Regions from separate parts of the Methylobacterium sp. 174MFSha1.1 genome, predicted to be linked through region 3. Evidence: predicted binding sites of a transcription regulator. Region 3 holds the regulator's gene; each other region holds the start of a gene.
What was found. Region 3 encodes LexA, which represses DNA repair genes until DNA is damaged. Its sites were predicted from a motif close to TGTTCNNNNTGTGTTCNG; they were not measured.
Positions count from the first base shown of each region.

Region 1: the regulator LexA is predicted to act here: its motif matches at 1,924-1,941, upstream of BM430_RS21325 (LexA family protein).
Region 2: the regulator LexA is predicted to act here: its motif matches at 2,641-2,658, upstream of recA (recombinase RecA).

Region 1 covers NZ_FPCB01000025.1:14,526-19,101, reverse strand. Annotated here, with positions in the region: gene BM430_RS21335 (Hint domain-containing protein) at 1-1,129, opposite strand, end outside; gene BM430_RS21330 (hypothetical protein) at 1,593-1,847, opposite strand; gene BM430_RS21325 (LexA family protein) at 1,957-2,421, shown strand; gene BM430_RS21320 (Y-family DNA polymerase) at 2,418-3,716, shown strand; gene BM430_RS34825 (hypothetical protein) at 4,180-4,359, opposite strand; gene BM430_RS21310 (SOS response-associated peptidase) at 4,498-4,576, shown strand, end outside.
Region 2 covers NZ_FPCB01000008.1:143,834-148,409, forward strand. Annotated here, with positions in the region: gene BM430_RS07100 (cell cycle histidine kinase CckA) at 1-1,815, shown strand, start outside; gene BM430_RS07105 (hypothetical protein) at 1,815-2,126, shown strand; gene BM430_RS07110 (PIN domain-containing protein) at 2,135-2,593, shown strand; gene recA (recombinase RecA) at 2,717-3,808, shown strand; gene BM430_RS07120 (MAPEG family protein) at 3,874-4,287, opposite strand; gene alaS (alanine--tRNA ligase) at 4,472-4,576, shown strand, end outside.
Region 3 covers NZ_FPCB01000054.1:13,375-17,950, reverse strand. Annotated here, with positions in the region: gene BM430_RS30835 (molybdopterin-dependent oxidoreductase) at 1-11, shown strand, start outside; gene BM430_RS30830 (NCS2 family permease) at 2-1,357, shown strand; gene BM430_RS30825 (cupin domain-containing protein) at 1,549-2,733, shown strand; gene lexA (transcriptional repressor LexA) at 2,807-3,550, opposite strand; gene BM430_RS30815 (aliphatic sulfonate ABC transporter substrate-binding protein) at 3,783-4,576, opposite strand, start outside.

The DNA.
Region 1 (4,576 bases), on a different contig from region 3:
CGATCTCACGCCGGACGCCTCGCCCGCCGCACAGCGCCAGCCGCTTGAGATCGACGCCCAGCCGGCGCCCGTCCCGGCTGTCGCTCACCCCCGACGGCGTGCTCGCGAGGGAGCGCAGTCGCACGTCGCCGCAACCTGCCGGCAACCGGAACCGTGCCGTCGCACCGTCCAGGATCGGGTGGATGACCTGGTCGCCGATCCCGACATGGAGCTCGGCGATCGTGTTCTGCTCGAGCGTCCAACCGTTCTCGAGTGCTTTGGCGCGAAGGCGGGCACGGATCTCGTCAACGAGCGGACCCTTGCCGACGAAGGGCCGGCAGAAATCGGCGTGGGTGCGGGAGGCCGCGTCCGCATCGGGGTGAGCCGCGAGGTCGACGACCGACCCTTGCGCGAAAAAGCGGCGGTTGCCCATGTCGAGGTAGCTCTCGGCGGGCAGGCCGTTGGCGACGAGCACGTCGTGGCTGTCGAGTTCGACGTGCCAGTAGGTGACGGTGTCGACCGCGACCTGGGTGATTGCGGCGCCGTTGACGAGGGCGGAGGCGGGGATGAGCACCTCGCCGTCCACGTCCAGGCAGATGGCGTGCCCAGGGGAAACCCAGAGATCCTGAGCGGGCTTGTCCGGGCCGAGCGCGTCCTTGCCGATGCGGACGGGCAGAACGGCGAGCGGATGGGGATGGTTGCGGCAGTTGAGAGTGCGGTGGCCGATCCAGCGGATCGCGCGCTGCTCGCCGGACGAAGTCACGGCGAGGTCGCCGACCTGGAGATGCTCAACTGCGACGTCGGTCTCGATATTGGAGCGCACTATGCGGATCACTGTTCCAGTGCAATAACAAGGTGTATAGCTATCATATTGAGGTGTAAATTCCTTATTATAACCGAGAGCTGTATTTGATGCGTAAAAGTAGTTACCATTAAGTTGTACCAATATTCCGTCCTGATAATGACCGATATACTTCCAAGTAATGTTACGAGATGGTTCGTATAAATTTTCGCCTGGCGTGAATATACCGTCTGTGTTGTTGTCTTTAAAAAAAGAATTCCTCTCTTGAACTGTAGCGCCTTGTGTCTCGAATATATTCGGCCGATAAGTATTACAGCCTTGGATATATTTAAAATTGTAATTAGTCACCGTCTCAACTCCAGCTAAAGTTGTTTATCTTTGACTTGTTTGCTAATCGAATGATTCGCTTGCATTTAAATGCAAGAGCGCCACATACATTTAGCAAAACATCGCGTTGTCTGCGCGTTACGCATCCTTTGACGTCATGTCGGACGCGCACTGACCCGCTCCGATCCTCTGCAACTACTGATCGCCTACCCGCACATGCCTCAGCGCGTGGATACAATCCATGCTGTGTTGGGCGTGTCTAGGTTGTTCAGGCCACAGGCCTTAGCAGATCGCTCATCCTGGACGTGATGCAAACTATTTGGGACGCATTGCTAAGTCCGACGCTGGCGGCTCAGCCGATCCAGCCTAGATGGGAGCGGCGCGTTGTAGCCCCCTCGTTGTGATGACAACTCATGTACATCGAGCTTCGTTGCGACTGGCCCCACCCCCTTCGGCCACGGCACGTCTTGGCCGACGACGGTCCTCACCCGCCGCTCACCTGCTCTGCAAAATCCTCCGGCACCTCACCGAACTGGCCGAGGATCGCGAAGCTCTCCAGCTCGCCCGTCTCGTCGTCCGCCACGATGCGCAGGGCCGCCGCGCCAGGCATCCGGCCAGAAATCGCCTCCGCCCGCTTGAGCGCTCCACTCTCCGTCGGCGCCACGTCCCGATTGCCCGGCCGCAGCCGCTTCCGGTGGATCTCGAACGTCTGCACCATGAACGTCGTCCGCATTCCCATGACGATCTCCCGAGCCTGTCATCCCCGCTCCGCACAGGCCCGAAGCGTGGCCTTGACCGGGAACCTCCGGCCTGTTTGTTCTATTTTCGTTCTAACACGGAGGGCGCGCGTGAGTCTCTATCGGGTCGGTGCGGAGGCGGCGGATGCGGGCGGGCTCGTGCGGATCCCGTTCATGCTCCCGACGCTCTGCGCCGGGTTCCCGAGCCCGGCCGAGGACTTCATCGAAGGTGCGCTGGAGCTTCCGCGCTGGCTCGTCCCGAACCCGCCTGCCACCTTCATCTGGCGCGTGCGCGGCTGGTGCATGAAGGGCGCCGGGATCCACGACGAGGATCTGGCCGTCGTTGACCGCTCTCTGTCGCCTGCCTCCGGCGCCGTCGTCGTGGCGGTGGTCAACGGCGAGATGAGCCTGAAGCGCTTGGTGATGACCGGCAACCGGCTCTCTCTCACGTTCGACAACCCGGAGATGGATCAGGACTTCGCCCTGGAGGACCTGGAAGAGGGGCTGCTCTGGGGCGTGCTGCTGTTCTCGGTGCGCTGGCACCACGTGAAGGCCCGCGCGAGCATCAAGCGATGAGCCGGGCGATCGCGCTGATCGACGGCAACTCCTTCTACTGCTCCTGCGAGCGCGTCTTCGACCCAAAGCTCGCCGGCGTACCGGTGATCGTGCTCTCGAACAACGACGGCTGCGCCATCGCCCGCACTGCCGAGGCCAAGGCGCTCGGGATCAAGATGGGCGAGCCCTTCTTCAAGATCCGCGATCTGTGCCGCCGGCAGAAGGTGCGCGTCTTCTCCTCGAACTATGCCCTCTACGGAGACATGAGCGCGAGGGCGAACACCGTCTACCGGCAGTTCGCGCCGGACGTGGAAATCTACTCCATCGACGAGAGCTTCCTGGACCTGTCCGACGTCCGCGAGCGCGACCGGGTGACTTTGGCGCGGGATCTGCGCTCGACCGTCCGGCAGTGGACCGGCCTGCCGACCTGCGTCGGGATCGGGCCGACGAAGACGCTCGCCAAACTCGCCAACCACATCGCCAAGACGGTGCCGGAGCTCGGGGGCGTGTGCGACCTCTCCGACGAGGCCGAGCGCGCTGCCTGGATGATCGGGATCTCGGTTGGAGAGGTCTGGGGGATCGGGCGCGCCTCGCTCGCTCGCCTGGAGGCCATGGGCGTCGACACGGTGGCGGACCTGCGCGACCTCGATCCCCGCCCGGCGCGGCAATCGCTGACGGTGGTAGGCGAGCGCATCATCCACGAGCTACGCGGCCGGGCCTGCCTGCCGCTTGAGATCGTGCCGGCCAGGCGGAAAGGATGCGCCGTTACCCGCTCGTTCTCGTCCCGGATCACCGAGCGGACGGTGCTGGAGCAGGCGGTGGCAGCGCACGCTACGCGCCTCGGCGAGAAGCTGCGGCGCGACGGGCTCGCCGTCTCGGCCGTCACGGTCTTCTATCACACCAGTGAGCACGACCGCGGCGACCCGATGCGTTCGGTCTCGAAGGTGGTGCACCTGCCCGAGGCGACGAACGACACCCGCCACCTGATCGACGCGGCGATCCGCGGTGTGGCGATGACCTGGCGCGAGCAGGGCCCGACGCCCTGGCGCTACAGCAAGGCGGGGCTGGTCACTACCGACCTCGTGCCGCTCGACGAGGCGCCCCGGCCGCTGTTCGACGCGCACGACCGAGAGAAGTCGGGCGCGCTGATGGCGGCGATGGACGCCTGCAACAGCCGGTTCGGCCGCGGTGCCGTGGTGCCGGCTCGGGCGGGGCTGGTAGAGAAACGCACCTGGTCGACCAAGTTCGAGATGCGCTCGCCGCGGTTCACGACGCGGTTGAGCGAGGTGCCAACGGTGAGTGCGGCCGTTCAGTGAGTTCGCCTGCACAGTGGCAGTGCAACCGCTGCTATGGGTGTATAGCAGACATGAGGCACACCGGCCACTGTCGCAATATGCGAGATGCGACCATGACGAACGAGAATGCAGAGACGTGGAACCACCACGGCAGGCGATCATTGGCCTAGCAGTCACACCAGCCTGCCGCTCCAAAGCCGCTCGGCTGGCGTCACGGGCGGGCCGGGTCTCCGTAATGGAGGAAAACGCCCCGGCCCGCCTTAACATGGTCTAACCCTTCCGCAAGGGTTGTCCGCAAGTGAATGGAATACAAAACCTTTGTCGTCTCGCCTTCCCGATCACGCTTTCGGCGAGACTGGCGGGCCGGGTCTCTTCGGAGGGAACACCCCGGTCCGCTACCATCCCGTGAGAGTGGTTATACCTGCACAAGAGCGAGCATCAGCAACAGGTGGGACGTGGACGCTTTCCTGGCGGGGTACGCCTGCTATGATGCTGTATGCACGAAGGCGAAACCGAACTCGATATGGTCAGGCGGCACGTCGAGAACGGTGCCCGGCACATCGCGAAGCAACGCGCCCTCATCGCTCACCTGCGCCGGAAGGACTTGCCGACGAACGAAGCGGAGGCGCTCCTTGCCGCCTTTGAGGACCTTCAGCGTCAGCATCAGGACCACCTTGCGCGGATTGAAGCGCACGGAAGCGAGGGGGCCGCATAGGGTGGGAAGCGGCGGCTCGTAGCTCGAGGGACGATCAGCGCCACTTCGCGGGACGGGGAGAGCCCAATCGGCTACGATCCTCGGACCATGTGCAACCTCTATAGCCAAGCCCGTTCCCAGGACGAAATCAGACGCACCTTCGCGGTTGATCGCGACGAGGCCGGCA
Region 2 (4,576 bases), on a different contig from region 3:
CTGCCCGACGATCTCGGGCCGGTGCTGATCGGCGGCAACGGCCGGCCCGGCGAGGTCCGCACCGACCGCTTCGACCTCGATCTGCGCCGCCGCAACGGCCACCCGCTCTCGGCCCGGCTCTACCACCGCGTCGCCTACGGCCAGGACGGACGGCCGGGCGATTCGCGCACCCTCGTGCTCAACCGCTCCGCCGGCGGGGAGACCGACGATCCCCAGCAGGCGGCCGAGCTGCGCTTCGACCGCTTCTTCAACACCAGCCCGGTGGCCGTCGCGACGCTCGCCGCCGACGGGCGGCTGGTGCGCGCCAACGCCTCCTTCGCCCGCCTGTTCGGCACCCTGCCGCGCACCGGGGACGGCAGCGAGCTGGGTCCGCCGGTGCGCGACTTCGTGGTCGAGCGCGACCGCCACGTGATCGAGGCCGCGGCTCTGGCCGCGGCGGAGGGGCGGGGCGACGTGCCGCCGGTCGAGGTCGGGGTCTCGGCGCCGGTCAACCGCTCAGCCCGGATCTGGCTCAGCCCCGCCGGCAGCGCCGGCGGCGCGGAGGGCGCGGTGATCCTCTACGCCCTCGACACCACGGCCCAGCACCAGCTCCAGCAGCAGGTCAATCAGGCCCAGAAGATGGAGATGGTCGGCCAGCTCGCCGGCGGCATCGCGCACGACTTCAACAACGTGCTGCAGGCGATCATCGGCTACTCGGACCTGCTGCTGGCGAGCCACCGGCCGACCGACCCGGCCTTCCAGGACATCATGCAGATCAAGCAGAACGCCAACCGGGCCGCGAGCCTGGTGCGGCAGCTGCTGGCCTTCTCGCGCCGCCAGACCCTGCGGCCGGAGGTGATCCATCTCGGCGAGGCGCTCTCCGACCTCACCCTGCTGCTGAAGCGCCTGCTCGGCGAGCGGGTCGAGCTCGACCTCAAGCACGGCCGCGACCTCTGGCCGGTCAAGGCCGACGTCAATCAGTTCGAGCAGGTGATCGTGAACCTCGCGGTCAATGCCCGCGACGCGATGCCCGAGGGCGGTCGCCTGCTGATTCGCACCGCCAACATGACGGCGGAGGCCGTGGGGGCGCTGCGCCTCAACGGCCTGCCGGGCGCCGACCACGTGCTGATCGAGGTCAGCGACACCGGCACCGGCATGACGCCCGAGGTGATGGAAAAAATCTTCGAGCCGTTCTTCACCACCAAGGAGGTCAACAAGGGCACGGGCCTCGGCCTCTCGACGGTGTTCGGCATCGTCAAGCAGTCCGGCGGCTACATCGACGTGCGCTCGACCGTCGGCCAGGGCACGGTCTTCGCCATCTACCTGCCGCGCCACGTGCCGGTGCCGGAGGTGGAAGCGCCCGAGGCGCTGCCCGAGATCGCCCCGCCCGCGCCCGGCGCCGCCCCGGTGGCGGCGGCACCCGCACCCGCGGCGGAGCCCGCGAAGGCGCCCGCCCGCGACCTCACCGGTGTCGGCACGATCCTGCTCGTCGAGGACGAGGATCCGGTCCGCGCCGTCAATGGCCGGGCACTGACCGCGAAGGGCTACACCGTGCTCGAGGCGGCCTCGGGTCTCGAGGCGTTGCAGATCATGCAGGAGCGCGACGTGCCGGTCGACCTCGTCGTCTCCGACGTGGTGATGCCCGAGATGGACGGCCCGACCCTGCTGCGCGAACTCCGCAAGACCCACCCGGCCCTGAAGGTGATCTTCGTCTCCGGCTACGCCGAGGACGCCTTCCGCAAGAACCTGCCCGACGGCGAGGAGTTCAACTTCCTGCCCAAGCCCTTCAGCCTCAAGCAGCTCGTCGAGACGGTGAAGACCACGATGGCGGGGTGATGCAGCCCCGCATCCTTGTGGCCGCCGCCCGCCGCGCTTACATTCATGTATGTAACGAGGAGGCGGCCATGAAGAGCGCGATCAGCATGCGCGAACTCCAGAAGATGTCGGCCGGCGCCATCCAGGCGCTGCCGCATGCCGTGCCGATCAAGAACGGCACCCAGACCGTCGGCATCCTGCTGCCGATTCGTAGCGTGCCTCCGGAATACATGCGCAAGGTGCTGGCCGACATTGATGCGGCGGCGGCGCGTCGGACACCAGAGGAGAACGCCGCAATCGATCAATTGCTGGCGGAGCGCGGTATCGAATGACGATCTGATTGATCGTCTTTGTGGGCATGCCGCGTCCTCCCTCCCCATTCATCGTCGTTGATGCGAACATCATTCTAGGTGTCATCCTGGGACGACGGTCCCGCGCTGCCTTCGAAACAATCCAGGCACGCCGAAAACTCATCACGTCGATTCGCACCGCCGATGAGGTTCTCGGTGTGCTGCGCGCCTTGCCGGGTGTGCGGGGGGAAACGACGGCGCAGGCGGAAACGCTTCTGAGCGGCCTCGCGGTGGTCGAGGCCGTAGGCTATGCCGAATTACTGCCAGAAGCAGCCCGCGTGCTCTCGGACGCCGTCGCTTCCCGCAACGGCTCGGCCAGCGACGCCCACGTCCTCGCCTGCGCTTGGCTGCTCGACGCCGACATCTGGAGCCACGACCGCGACTTCGCCGGGACCGGCTGGCCGTCCTGGTCGAACGCCAACCTGCTGCGGGCCCTCGAGAGCGCCTGATTCACTGACGAATTCACCGGCGATGTCTCCATCCGCCCTTGCCGAATGAGAACAAAACGGGTACATAAAACCCAGCCGCGCGATTGAGACTTGCCGCCCCTCCTGCCATAAGGACCCGCCGAGATGGCTCAGCCCCAGATGCGACTGGTGGAAAACCCGACCATGGACAAAGACAAGTCGAAGGCGATCGACGCCGCCCTCGCCCAGATCGAGCGCGCCTTCGGCAAGGGCTCGATCATGCGGCTCGGCAAGGGCGACAAGGTGCAGGAGGTCGAGGTCGTCTCGACCGGGTCGCTCGGCCTCGACATCGCGCTCGGCGTCGGCGGCCTGCCGCGCGGGCGGGTGATCGAGATCTACGGCCCCGAATCCTCCGGCAAGACCACGCTCGCCCTCCACACCATCGCCGAGGCCCAGAAGAAGGGCGGCGTCTGCGCCTTCGTGGATGCCGAGCACGCCCTCGACCCGGTCTATGCCCGTAAGCTCGGCGTCAACCTCGACGACCTGCTGATCTCGCAACCCGATACCGGCGAGCAGGCCCTCGAGATCACCGACACCCTGGTGCGCTCCGGCGCCATCGACGTGCTGGTGGTCGACTCGGTGGCGGCCCTCACCCCGCGGGCCGAGATCGAGGGCGAGATGGGCGACCAGCAGCCGGGCCTCCAGGCCCGCCTGATGAGCCAGGCCCTGCGCAAGCTCACCGGTTCGATCTCGCGTTCGAACTGCATGGTCATCTTCATCAACCAGATCCGGATGAAGATCGGCGTGATGTACGGCAGCCCCGAGACCACGACGGGCGGCAACGCGCTGAAGTTCTATGCCTCGGTGCGCCTCGACATCCGCCGCATCTCGACCCTCAAGGACCGCGACCAGCCGATCGGCAACAGCGTCCGGGTCAAGGTGGTCAAGAACAAGGTGGCGCCGCCGTTCAAGCAGGTCGAGTTCGACATCATGTTCGGCGAGGGGGTATCGAAGGTCGGCGAGCTGATCGACCTCGGCGTCAAGGCCGGCATCGTCGAGAAGTCGGGCGCCTGGTTCTCCTACGACAGCCAGCGCCTCGGCCAGGGCCGCGAGAACTCGAAGGGCTTCCTGCGCGACAACCCCGACATCGCCAACAAGATCGAGGCCTCGATCCGGCAGAATTCAGGCCTCGTCGCCGACAAGATCCTCGAGAACGCGACCCCGACGGCCGACGACCTCGACGAGGGCTCGGCCTGATCCGACGGATCGGTTCTGATGGTCATCGGGGCCGCCGCGCGACGAGCGCGGCGGCCCTTTTTTCGTCACGGAACGCCCGGCCCGGCCCAGCCGAACAGCCCGGCGAACACGAAGCCGATGCCGACCATCGCGATGCCCCAGACGAGGGTGCGGATCCACGGGATGCCGAAGCCGTAGATCGGCAGGTAGAGGAGCCGGGCCCAGAAGTAGAGCTCGGCCCCCCACGCCACCGCGCCGCCCTGCCGCCCCGAGACCGACGCGGCCAGCACCAGGGCGGCGAAGAGCGGGAAGGTCTCGATGAAGTTGGCCGATGCCCGCTTCAGCCGGGCGGCGGCCCCGGTGACCTCGCCCTCGCTCTCGCGGTTGCCCGCTGCCCAGGCGAGCCCGCCGCGCTGGGACAGCCCGGCGGTCGAGGCCGCCATGACGTGGGCGAGGCCCAGGGCGGCCGAGAAGGCGAGGAGGCGGATTTCGTCGGTCATGGGGCACGGGTCCTGCCGGGCGGGCCGGCGGCCGCGCTTGCGTCAGGCTCAGATAGCGGCCCGGGCCCGCCTCGACACGGGGGGAGCGCGTGACTAAAGACACGCGGATGCATCCGCGGGCCGCCCGCGATGCGCCGATGTCCTGAGCCCGCCCGGCCCGCCTTCCGCAGAGACGATTCTTCCCATGAGTGGCGTCAACGAGATCCGGTCCACCTTCCTGGACTACTTCGCCAAGCACGGCCACGAAGCGGTGCCGTCCTCGCCGCTGGTGCCGCGCAATGATCCGACG
Region 3 (4,576 bases):
GATGGACCTGAAGCGCGACGACCGGCTGACCCGACCGACCGGTCCCTCTCACGGAGGGTTCCTGGAGCGCACCTTCGCGCTCTCGGCCCACGGCACCACTGTGCGCACGGAGCTGCTCGCCGGGCTGACCACCTTCCTGACGATGGCCTACATCGTCTTCGTCAACCCCAACATCCTCGGCGATGCCGGGATGCCCAAAGGGGCGGTGTTCGTCGCCACCTGCCTCGTCGCAGCGATCGGCTCGCTGGTGATGGCGTTCTACGCCAACTACCCGATCGCGCTCGCCCCCGGCATGGGGCTCAACGCCTACTTCGCCTACGTGGTGGTGCTCCAGATGGGGTACACCTGGCAGGCGGCGCTCGGGGCGGTGTTCATCTCCGGCCTGCTCTTCATGGTCGTCACGCTGACGGGCCTGCGCCGGATCATCGTCGAGGGCATCCCGCGCTCGATGCGGATCGCCATCACGGTTGGCATCGGGCTCTTCCTGGCGATCATCGCGCTCAAGAGCGCGGGCGTGGTGGCGGCGAGCCCGGCGACCTTCGTCACCCTCGGCGACCTGCACAAGCCGAGCACGGTGCTGGCGGTGCTGGGTTTCCTGATCGTCGCGGTGCTCTCGGTGCGCAAGGTGCGGGGTGCGCTGCTGGCCGGCATCCTGACGGTCACGGCGTTGAGCTTCGTCGTCGCCGACAACACCTTCCAGGGCATCGCCTCGCTGCCGCCCTCGATCGCCCCGACCCTGTTCGCCCTCGACATCAAGGGCGCGCTGTCGGGCGGGTTGCTCAACGTGATCCTGGTGTTCTTCCTGGTCGAGCTGTTCGATGCCACCGGCACCCTGATGGGCGTCGCCAACCGGGCGGGCCTCCTCACGGAGGGCAAGATGGAGCGCCTCGACAAGGCCTTGATGGCGGATTCGTCCTCGATCTTCGTCGGCTCGCTGCTCGGCACGTCGAGCACCACGGCGTATCTCGAGAGCGCGTCCGGCGTCGAGGAAGGCGGGCGCACCGGGCTCACCGCCGCGACGGTGGCGGTGCTGTTCCTCGCCTGCCTGTTCTTCGCGCCGCTCGCCGGCTCGGTCCCGACCTACGCCACGGCGCCGGCCCTGTTCTACGTCGCCTGCCTGATGCTGCACGAGCTGGTCGATCTCGACTGGGACGACCTGACCGAAGTACTGCCGGCCTGCGTCACCGCGCTGCTCATGCCCTTCACCTACTCGATCGCCAATGGCGTCGCCTTCGGCTTCATCACCTACGCGGTGATCAAGCTGCTCACCGGCCGCTTCCGCGACGTGAAGCCGGTGGTGTGGGTGATCGCGGGCGTGTTCCTGTTCAAGTTCGTGGCGACGGGCAGCGCACATTGAGGGGATGGAAGTCGTGACGACCGCCGGCGGGCCGATCGACTTCCGAAAATCATCGCCCGGAAGTCGAATCACCGGTTGAGTGTCCCCCAAACGGAGGACGCCCAGTCGATCCGGAACGCTGATCATGCGATTGGGCGCCTCGGTCGAGCGGGACTCGTCGCGACATCGCGCCCTTTCGTCGAGAGGGCTTCATGGACCAGACCAGCCGCCGCGTCTTCCTCGGAGCCCTGGCCGCGGGCAGCAGCTTCGCCGTCGGCGGCGCCTTCGCCGCGGCCGATGACGGTCACGCCGCCGGCGCCGACGTCGCCCCGGCCGGCACCTTCCTGCGCACGATTCCCCACAAGGCGGGGGCGGCGCCGGCCTTCACCATCTCGCTCGACGCCGGGCCGATCAAGGCGACCTCGGGCGGCTGGGCCCGCGACGTCACGACCCGCCAGCTCCCCATCGCCACCGGGATCGCCGGCGCGCACCTGTTCCTCAACCCGGGCGGCGTGCGCGAGATGCATTGGCACACCTCCGCCGAGTGGGGCTACATCGTCGCCGGGCATTGCCAGGCGACGGTGATCGACGCCGCCGGCGAGATGGAGGTCGTCAACTTCGCGCCCGGGGACACCTGGTACTTTCCCGGCGGCCACGCCCACGCGATCCAGTCCCTCGGGACCGAGCCGTGCCACGCGATCCTCGCCTTCGACGACGGCCTCTACGGCGAGCACGGCACCTTCGGGCTCTCCGACTGGATGAGCCGCCTCGATCCGGCGATCCTCGGCCACGCCCTCGGCGTGCCGGAGGCGACGCTGGCAGCCCTGCCCCCGGGCGAGACCTACATCATGCAGGGCCCCGTCCTGCCCCTCGACGCCCCGGCCGCGCGGGCCGAGCGGCCGCTCGCGCCGTCGCGGTCGCATCGCTACGGGCTGGCGGGGAGCGACACGATCGTGGATGCCGCCGGCAGCACGATGCGGGTGGCGCCCGCGAGCGCCTTCCCGGTCTCGGCGGGGATGACGGGTCTCCTCGTGCGGCTCGCGCCCGGCGCGATCCACACCCCGCACTGGCATCCGGGCGCGAACGAGTGGCACTACGTCCTGCGGGGGCGCACCCGCGTGACCCTGTTCGGGCCGGACAAGCGCCTGGCCGTGGCGGAGCTGGGCCCGGGCGACTGCGCCTACATCCCGCGGGCCTGCGGGCATTCCGTCGAGAATATCGGGACCGGGACGGCCGAGATCGTCGGCGTGCACGACAGCGGGGTCTACAGCGAGACGTCGCTGGCGGGCTGGCTCGCCCAGGCGCCGCGCCACCTGCTCGCCGCCAATCTCGGCCTCGACGAGCAGGCCGCCGCCGGCTTCCCGACGGCGTCGCGGGTCTTCAGCCGGACCGCCTGAGGGCGCGGGCGGCTCACGAGGATTCTGAAGGAGGACGGGGCGGGCCGGCATCCGGTCCGCCCCGTCCTGTCCTTCAATACTTGCGGACGAGGCTCACCAGCCGGCCCTGGATCCGCACCCGGTCCGGCCCGAGCACCCGGGTCTCGTAGGCCGGGTTGGCGGCTTCCAGCGCGATCGAGGAGCCGCGGCGGCGCAGGCGCTTGAGGGTCGCCTCCTCGTCGTCGATCAGCGCCACGATGATGTCGCCGGTATTGGCGGTCTCCTGGCGACGGATCACCACGAGGTCGCCGTCGAGGATGCCGGCCTCGATCATCGAGTCGCCGCGCACCTCGAGCGCGTAGTGCTCGCCGCTGGCGAGGAAGTCCGGCGACATCGCCACCGAGCGGCTCTGGCTCTGGATCGCCGAGATCGGCGTACCGGCGGCGATCCGGCCCATCACCGGCACGCTGACCGACTGGCCGCTCTCGTCCGACGCCATCGTCATCGCGGGGATGCCGGCGGGCCGCTTCGGCTCGTGGGCGCGCCCGCCCTCGACCACGCTGGGGTTGAACCGCACGACCTCGGCGGTCGGCACGGGCGCGGCCGCCACGGGCCCGGTCACCGCGTCGGGGATGCGGATCACCTCGATCGCCCGGGCCCGGTTCGGCAGACGGCGCAGGAAGCCGCGCTCCTCCAGCGCCGTGATCAGCCGGTGGATGCCCGATTTCGATTTGAGATCGAGGGCGTCCTTCATCTCGTCGAAGGACGGGGGGACGCCCGTCTCGCGCATTCTCTGCTGAATGAAGCGGAGCAGGTCCAACTGCTTACGCGTGAGCATGTGACACTCTCATCCCCGCGCTGGCGCGCTCCGGAAACAAATCGCGAACATGGTAAGCGTTCCGCAAGTGTTCCGCAAGCGGGTCTGGAACTGCGGCGCCCGTGGGGCGGAAATATATCCGCGCAACAGGGAAGACCCGGGCATCGTCTCCGATCACTGGGCATCCTGCATCGCCGAGGCACCGCCCGAAGCAGGACCAGTTCCTCGATCCGCCTCAGAGTTTTCGGACCGGTCAGCGCACAGGAGGTGCCCAGATCTCGAGGGCGGCGGTGTCGACGGCGCGCGGCAGCAGCCCCTCGGCGCGGAACGCGTCGGCGATCGTCTGCTGCTCGGAGAGCCCGTCCCGGGTGACGGGCTCGACCCGATAGCTGCGATGGGCGTTCGCCGCCAGGACGATCTCGGGATCGAGCTTCCAGAGCGCGGCGAGGCGCGCGGCGGCCTCGGCCGGGTTCGCCTTCACCCAGGCCCCGGTCTGCGCCAGCTTGCCGAACAGGAGGCCGAGCACCGGCCCGTTCGCCGCCGCGTAAGCGTCGGCGGCGAGGTAGTAGCGCTTGTAGAGCGACAGCCCGGCCCCGTCGCGCAGGACCCGCGCGCCGGCCTGCTTGTGCGCCGCGGTCAGGAACGGGTCCCAGGCGGCCCAGGCCTCGACGCCCCCGCTCTCCAGCGCGGCCCGCCCGTCGGCCGGGCTCAGGTACGCCGGCACGATGCTGCGGAAGGACAGGCCGGCCTCCTTGAGTGCGGCGAGGACCAGGAAGTGGTTGCCCGCCCCCTTGGTGACCGCGATCCGCTTGCCCTTGAGGTCGGCCACGGAGCGGAGGCCCGAATCCTTCGGTACCAGGATTCCTTGGGCTTCGGGCGAAGCCGCCTCCTGCGCGAGGTAGGTGATGCGCGCGCCGGCCGCCTGCGCGAAGACCGGCACCGTGTCGGCGACGTCGGCCGAGACGTCGATCGAGCCGGCGTTGAGCGCTTCCATGATCGGCAGGCCGCTGGTGAATTCGTGCCAGGACAGGCCGACGCCCTGCGCCG